Regions from separate parts of the Mesobacillus stamsii genome, predicted to be linked through region 1. Evidence: riboswitches for the same ligand, from Rfam matches in the RefSeq annotation. Region 1 holds a riboswitch; the other holds the start of a gene.
What was found. Region 1 has a riboswitch for FMN ahead of ribD (bifunctional diaminohydroxyphosphoribosylaminopyrimidine deaminase/5-amino-6-(5-phosphoribosylamino)uracil reductase RibD). Riboswitches for the same ligand answer to the same signal wherever they lie in the genome.
Positions count from the first base shown of each region.

Region 2: it holds a riboswitch for FMN, as region 1 does, so the genes downstream of both, J2S25_RS01640 (ECF transporter S component) here and ribD (bifunctional diaminohydroxyphosphoribosylaminopyrimidine deaminase/5-amino-6-(5-phosphoribosylamino)uracil reductase RibD) in region 1, are expected to answer to the same signal.

Region 1 is NZ_JAUSUN010000004.1:188,633-192,819, reverse strand. It holds gene J2S25_RS05040 (bifunctional 3,4-dihydroxy-2-butanone-4-phosphate synthase/GTP cyclohydrolase II) at 1-107, opposite strand, end outside; gene ribE (riboflavin synthase) at 119-775, opposite strand; gene ribD (bifunctional diaminohydroxyphosphoribosylaminopyrimidine deaminase/5-amino-6-(5-phosphoribosylamino)uracil reductase RibD) at 790-1,872, opposite strand; FMN riboswitch at 1,991-2,136, opposite strand; gene J2S25_RS05025 (metal-sensitive transcriptional regulator) at 2,191-2,532, opposite strand; gene J2S25_RS05020 (hypothetical protein) at 2,842-2,991, shown strand; gene J2S25_RS05015 (nuclease-related domain-containing protein) at 3,113-3,439, opposite strand; gene J2S25_RS05010 (FMN-dependent NADH-azoreductase) at 3,629-4,187, opposite strand, start outside.
Region 2 is NZ_JAUSUN010000001.1:299,645-303,831, forward strand. It holds gene J2S25_RS01625 (RecQ family ATP-dependent DNA helicase) at 1-37, opposite strand, end outside; gene J2S25_RS01630 (YpbB family protein) at 28-1,089, opposite strand; gene J2S25_RS01635 (ferredoxin) at 1,382-1,630, shown strand; gene J2S25_RS01640 (ECF transporter S component) at 1,737-2,318, opposite strand; FMN riboswitch at 2,479-2,610, opposite strand; gene serA (phosphoglycerate dehydrogenase) at 2,887-4,187, shown strand, end outside.

The DNA of each region.
Region 1 (4,187 bases):
GCAAGCGCAATAAAATCTCCTTCATTCTCCCGGTCCTCATCATCGCAAACGATGACGACATTGCCTTGCATTAGTTCATATATCGCCTCTTCAATTGGATCAAACATTTTCATCATCCTCACATAAACCCGTTATCCTCTAAAAATCGGGCTGTAATCTTGCTTTCTCTTTTTGGAGCTGCTGCGAGCTGATCACTCAAGAAGTGCCCCACATACTTGCCAATCATGTCACATTCAATATTGACGATATCGCCTTTATCCTTAAAGCCTAGTACCGTGTCAGCAAGGGTCAACGGGATCAGTGACAAGGTCAAACTGTCTTCTGATATTCCAAAAACGGTTAGGCTTGTTCCATCAACAGCGACGGAGCCTTTTAGGATGACATATTTCAGCAAATCCGGTTCCACCTGGATTTCATAATACACTGCATTTTCAACTTGGGTCTTTCCTTTGATGATCCCGACGCCATCCACGTGTCCGGCGACAAAGTGACCGCCGAAGCGGCCTCCCGCTGCCATCGCCCTTTCCAGATTTACCTTTGAACCCCGCCTGGCGGTTTTCAGGCTCGAGGCTTTTACTGTCTCAGGCATCACATCTACGGTAAACCTATTTTCTGTATAAGAGGTGACCGTCAGGCATACCCCGTTCACTGCAATACTGTCACCAACTTGTACATCTGTCAGTACTTTTTTTGCGTCGATTGTCAGCATAAACGATTCTCCGCTGTACTGGATATTGGCAATTGTCCCAATTTCCTCAATAATTCCTGTAAACATATGAAAACCTCCCTCTAGATCGGCTCAGCAATAATCCTGATATCCTCGCCGATTTGTTTTACATCGGTAATTTTCAAGGGAACTGTTTCTTCCAGACGAACGATGCCTTCGCCTCCGTAGGCTGTCGGAGCATTTCTGCCACCAATCAGCTTAGGGGCAATATAAGTAATCACCTGCTGAAAGGCCTTCTCTTTTAAAAAACTGCCATGGACTTCGGCACCGCCTTCCACAAACAGAGAAGTGATCCCGCGTTCCCCCAATTTTTTCAGCATTTCGTTTATTTCGACTTTCGCAGTTTCTAGCTTGATGATTTTGATGCCTTGGTCTTCGAATTGTTTTGCCCTTTCAGGTTTGGCACCAGCAGCTGTGACGATGATCGTCTCAGCTGCGTGATCACGAATTACCTCTGATTCCATTGGTGTTCTCAAAGTCGAATCCAAAATCACCCGAACGGGATTTTTTCCGCCAGTTTCCAGCCTTGTTGTCAGGCTTGGATTATCTTTGATAACGGTGTTGACACCTACAAGAATAGCATCCTGTGTATGGCGAAAGTGATGAACATCCTTTCGCGCTTCCTCACCTGTGATCCATTTACTCTCTCCCGACACTGTCGCAATTTTGCCATCAAGGCTCGTGGCAGACTTCAAGGTTACAAATGGGAGTCCCGTACTTATGTAATGAAAAAATACGTTATTCAGGGCTATGGCTTCTTCCGCTAATAACCCAACCTCCACTTCTATGCCAGCCTCCCGCATTTTGGTAATTCCTGCACCAGCAACGAGGGGGTTTGGATCAACCGAAGCCACAAATACCTTTTTGATGCCCGACTTTATGACAAGGTTCGAACAGGGCGGTGTCTTCCCAACATGGCTGCACGGCTCAAGAGTCACGTAAAGATTTGCTCCCTTCACTTTCTCCCCTGCCATTGTAATAGCGTGAACCTCGGCATGCGGCTCACCTGCCCGCAAATGGGCGCCAAAACCTATGATCTCCCCGTCTTTTACGAGCACAGCGCCAACCTGGGGATTTGGGGAGGTTTGTCCTTCCGCTGCTTTTGCAAGATTGATCGCAAGGGCCATATAATCTTGATGCTTCATCTTTTTTCCTCCTCGTTAAAAGAAAAAACCCCGAAACAATAGGCTTCGGGGTCCGTAAAAAGACAATATCAAACAAGAGGATATAAAAGGGGATAATCGTCCCTTTTGCTATCCTTGTTTTTCCCTTCTCCCATCCAGACTGTAACTGTCGGCTCTGGAGTTTCACCAGATCCACCGTTTAACAAATGTTAACCGGGTCACGGACTAAGAAGCAAATGCTTCATCACCGCCGGTTGGGAATTTCACCCGACCCCGAAGGAATATTCAATTAGCATCATTATACAGAATATGCTCTGGAAAGCACAACAAACTAGCTTCTTATTTTTTCATCAGTTTCTCAATCGTCGTCAGCAGTTCATCAATCACTTCATTGTCACCTTCCTGAATCCGTTCAACGATGCAAGACTTCATATGCCCTTCAAGCAGCAGCTTTGCTACGCTGTTCAATGCCGCCTGAGTTGCAGAAATTTGCGTGATCACATCATCACAATACGTATCTCTTTCAATCAACCCTTTAATACCGCGAATTTGTCCTTCTATCCGATTCAATCTATTAACGAGATTTTTCTTCGTTTTTTCAGAGTGATGGCTTTTTCGCACTGAGGCGCAGCAGCTGTCCCCACAGTCAGTTGAGTGTACGTTGGGCTCTAAACTGTCCATCTAAAAACCCCCCTTTTGTATATTTTATCATACCCCCTTATCGTACCCCTCATAAAAGCCTGTATTAAACCACAAAATTACATCCTATTGCATGGTGCTAAATAGGCTAGACAATGACTAAAGCTTCTTCCGGAAAAAGTAATTGGATATCTTTAATACTTCTCAATACTGCATCATGTACATTTTCCCGTTTCCCACAATTGCTACATAATAGTGTTTTTCGAGTAACGATCGTATTGATGCTATGACAATGAGAACATGTTATTCCCTTTTTCAATTTGTTGAAACTATATTCAGGCAGCCGTGAGTATGGTGAATCTTGGGTATGCAGGGAATGCAGCCGTTCCGCTAGGTTTATGTGGGTATCTTTTATTGGAGCAAATTGTTTTTGCAGATTTATTTTTAAGAAGTCTTGGAATCTGGTTTGGAAAGATAATTGGTAAATTACGCGGTGCTTGATAGAGGGCAAAGTGGGGGTTCACGAAGACTAGTGTTGATCCAATTTTTATGTTGTATCCAAGGTCTCGGACCATCCTTCGCAGGAGAGATTCTGCTCGTTCCATTAGTATGAGCGGATTGCTTATTTCCACTCCATTGTGGGTGTACCATCTATCGCCTTCAATAAAATAATCTCCTCAAAGTTTTTCACTTCGAACATGCGAATAATCTTTGACAAGAATAGGGAATCGATTTGGAACTTGGTATTTCTATGTTCCAAAAGCAAATCATTCAAAACCAGGAAGCCATTTTCTACCTCCTCCATCCAATGATCAAAAATCACTTCGCCTTCATATCCTTTTTCCAAATAAAGATAGTTACTATGTTCTTTCGGAGTCAGGCTCATTCTGGAATTCAGCATTCTCAGAATCTGTAGTTCCAACGATTCCACACGGGTTTTCACTATCAAAAAACATTCCTCCATTCATATTGTATTGCAATTAATTAGTATGTTTTATTCGAATATTTAACAAGCTTTTTCTACTAGAAAACCATCCTAAATGAGAAAAAGCTGTACAGGAGAATCTGCACAGCTTTTTCTGGTTACTATCAACACTTTTGTTTTTGGATGTCTAAGCTTGTTCTTGTCAATCTTTTATTAGAATGTATGGGCTAAATCCTTCGCACGCGCAATTCCGTTTTCTTTGATTTCCTGTGCTTTTTCAGGGGTTGCGTTGTGACCTTCAAGAATCAGGGATTCAATTGATGGTACGCCGAAGAAGTTCATGATTGTTTCGATGTACCGGTGTCCCATTTCTATGTCCGCAGCTGGTCCTTCTGAGTAATATCCGCCGCGAGCCTGGATGTGAAGGGCTTTTTTATCGGTCATTAAACCAATAGGGCCTTCTTGTGTATATCTGAATGTTTTGCCTGTGACTGCGACTGCATCTAGGTATGCTTTCATGACTGGCGGGAATGAGAAGTTCCATAGCGGTGTCACGAAAACAAATTTGTCTGCTGCTGTGAACTGGTCAACCAGCTCTGCAAGACGGCCGATTTTGGCCTGTTCTTCTGCAGTTAGTGCGGATAATTCAGTGCCTTTTTGCAGTTTGCCCCAGCCGCCTAAAACATCGGCATCAATGTATGGGATGTTTTCTTTGAATAGATCCAGATGAAAGACTTCATCAAGCTGATTTTGTTCCTTGTATGTGTTAATA
Region 2 (4,187 bases), on a different contig from region 1:
AAGGAAAATATTTGGCCAAATACTGTTTCAGTTCCATTCGATATCACCATATTTAGCGAGCACAAGCCTGATTTCAAAATAGGAGGCATCCGTCACTCGTTCTTTCATTTGTTTTAATTTTTTCGCAGAAATCTGCTGTGCTGCCAGCAAAATTCTCTCCTGTTTGCTAGCTGGTACATAGTAATCTATATCAAACTCCGTTTTTATAAGCGCAATTTCGACAATATGATCTTCGATTGTGCCTTGCTTAAGATTCCTGACTGCGGCAACCTCATCCGCACTATAACCCAGCTGGAGCAATTTGTATGTTTTTTTTGCAGAGAGGGTCAATGGCTCCAAACGTTCTGCCTTATTTAATAAGCCGTCAAGAAGTGGATATGCAGATGGAACATCGAGTATTTTGTTAAACATGAAATGCAAACAGTTCAGAAACTCATAGTGATAATGAGTCGGTTCCATCCCGATCTGTTCAGAGGCTTGCGAGAGCGTCAAACCAATTTTTTTGAAGCCAGTCAACCTTATTATGACCAATTCCGGTTTGATTGCACTATTCTCCAAAGCGGAAATCAGTTCCTCATACAGCCTTTCAGCAAGAGTATAACGATCCCCGCTTTGCTGTTTAATAAATTGCTTCACCCAGCTAAGCGTTTCTTGCTTATTACGGATGGGGATATAGGAACGTTCTTGATGGATCAAATTTGAACTCACCTGAACAAGGAGAGTCAACCTTTCCCAGAAAGACTCGGTTACTTGATGGTACTTCCAGCCATTTAAAAATTCAGGAAGTGGACATTTAGCTAAATGCAGTCTAAGCTTCTCTTCTCCTCTGGATGTTAATAGGACTTTTCCTTCTGCTATCTCCTCAACTAATCCTCCGCGCTTCAGGCTTTCCATCATTTTTTCCAGCCGAGAGCGGCTGACTGTGGGATAGGTAGAAAAATACTGAGTAAGTTTATATAGATGGGCATCCTGGATCGTTTGCGAGGACCGTTTCCCTTGTAAAAGATGTAGCAGGGCATAGATCGTTCTCTCGCCATTGATCCTTTTCAATATTGACAAAACAACCGACTCTAAATAGGTTAACCCCATGCGATCACCCTTGTACTGTAATGCTAATAAATCCTTTACGGAAACAGAAAAAAATCCCCTTCCTGCTATAGCAGGAAAATAATATACCATTATTTTAACATGAAAATGACAGGCAGAATGTTTTATTTTCAGCGTTTCATTCTTGCAAAAACTTATCTGATAAACATTCTCAAAACTTTTTTTATTGAAATGTTGGCGATACAGTTTTACAATAGGATTGAGGAATACGTTTTCACTGAAATCAGTGAAGATTAGCATATTATTTTGTTAAACACTTGGGAGGAATTATATCATGGCTAAGTACACAATCGTTGACAAAGAAACTTGTATTGCATGTGGAGCTTGCGGTGCGGCTGCTCCTGATATCTATGATTACGACGACGAAGGCATCGCTTTCGTAACACTTGATGACAACGAAGGCATCGTTGAAATTCCAGACGTATTAATCGATGACATGATGGATGCATTTGAAGGCTGCCCAACTGACTCAATAAAAGTGGCAGATGAACCATTTAACGGAGACGCAACGAAGTTTGAATAAATCCTTACATAAATTCCCGCTTAGTAAGCGGGAATTTTTTTTAAATAATGATCATTAAACAGCGAAAAAGCAACGGTGCAGGCCGTCGCTTTTTCTTTTTAGACAATTAGGCACTTTTATAGTTTTGCTGTCTCTCCATCCACGTTTTCATTCTTGCAAACATTAGCATGAAGACAACAGACATCAGTACGCCTTTCACAAAGTTAAAGGGCAGGATCCCAGCCACAATAAACTGTTTTGTTTCTGGACCTGACATTGCCGGCATATTCAAAAATAAGGTGTAGGCGGGCAGGAATACATAGTAATTAAGGACACTCATGAAAATCGCCATGCTTACTGACCCTGACACTAAGGCAAATGTCATGCCTTTTTTCGTTTTCATTCGCTGATATATATAATAAGTTGGCAGTATGAATAAAACTCCTGCTACAAAGTTGGCGGCGTGGCCTACTGGCACTCCAGTTTCACTGCCTGTCATGAAATAATCAAGAATATTCTTTATAAGTTCTACTAAAATACCTGCAGCTGGGCCGAATATCAACGCAGCAATCAATGCAGGTAGATCGCTGAAATCGACCATCAAAAATTTTGGAAACGGCGGTAGCGGAAAATTTAGCAGCATTAATACATAAGCTATACTGCTCAACATTCCAATTGAAACCATTGCTTTTACACTAAGATTTTTCATTTTCCTCTCTCCTTAGAGATCCATCTCACATAAGGAAGAAAGATTCATGCACACATACCATTTGTCACATAAAATCCCCCAAGTTTTATTCTTGAGGGAATGACGACTAAGGCATGCTTAATAGCCGTTCAAACCTGCAATTTTTGAACGCCTGCAGAACCTCCATCTTCTCCCATCCAGACTTTACTGTCGGCTTTGGAATCGCACCAAATCCTGCCACAAAGGCTCGCGGGCTTAAAGAATTAACCTTATTACCGCCGATCGGGAATTTCACCCTGCCCCGAAGATAGACCATATTCATTTACATGTTTATTATACTGAAAAAAAGAATACTTGTGAAGGTGTTTGCTTGTGACGGTTTTATGTCTTTAAAGCACCTTTTCTTCACTGTGGAAGCTAAACTCATGATCTTCAAAAATTCGGAAATTTTCCGGGATAGCTTATAAGAACTGTTTGAATTGATAGCGTTTACATACTATTCATGAACATTCGGACCATTTGACAAAAGAATATTCGTCTTGTAAAATGATCTGAAAATTGTTTTTATTTACATAAGGAGTGATCTACTATGTTTCAGGTGTTAGCTGCTGATTCAATCAAGGAACAAGGCTTACAGCCATTGCTGGAGTGGAAGCAGGCACAAGTATATTCAGGGGGAATTGATTCCGGACTCGTCAGTTTAGAAAAAGTGGATGCGTTATTGGTAAGAAGTGCGACCAAGGTAACGGCCGAACTGCTCGACTCCATGCCTTCTCTAAAAATCGTCGGTCGGGCAGGTGTCGGGGTCGATAATATCGACATCACAGCTGCGACAAAACGAGGAATCGTCGTCGTTAATGCTCCTGATGGAAATACGATTTCCACTGCTGAGCATACTTTTGCGATGATGGCAGCATTGATGAGGAATATCCCGCAGGCGCACGCTAATGTAAAGAGTGGGCAATGGAACAGAAATCAGTTCATCGGAAATGAACTTTACGGCAAAATGCTAGGAATCGTTGGCTTAGGAAGGATTGGATCGGAGCTTGCCAAAAGGGCAAAGGCTTTTGGGATGTCGGTTAAAGTGTACGATCCATTCTTAACGACCGAACGAGCTGAGGTGTTAGGCGTCCAGCTATCCACCTTCGACAACGTTCTTCAAGAAGCGGATATTATCTCCGTCCACACACCATTGACGAAAGAAACAAATGGGCTTCTTAACGAAAGGACCTTGAGCAAGACGAAGAAAGGCGTGTATCTCCTAAATTGCGCCAGAGGCGGAATCATTGATGAGATGGCCCTCGCTCATTTTATTGAAATTGGCCACGTAGCCGGGGCAGCCTTAGACGTTTTCAAAGTCGAACCTCCAGGAGACCATCCTTTGCTCTCGCTTGATTCCGTTATTGTCACTCCGCACCTCGGTGCTTCGACAAGAGAGGCACAGCTGAATGTCGCAACACAGGTAGCCACGGAAATCAGGTCCTTTTTTGAAAATAAACCTGTTGCCAACTCGATTAATCTACCAGCTATGTCTAAAGATATCTATGAAAAAATACAGCCCTTCCACCAGCTGGCAAAGCAAATGGGCAAAATCGTCTCGGAATGCCATAACAAAGGTGTCAATGAATTGACAGCCACCTATTCAGGAACTGCAGCAGAACTGGAAACATCCTATTTGACGAAAGCACTTCTGGCAGGTTTTTTTGAAAACCGAATTGAGGTGAAAGTTAACGAAGTGAATGCGATCCATATCGCGAAAGAACGTGGAATCATGGTCGGAGAAAAGGTAACAGGTAATTCATTCGGTTATGCCAACACAGTGACCGTCACTGCAAGCGGCGACGGAGAAGCTTTTACAGCGAGAGGAACCTATATTGATCACTATGGCCC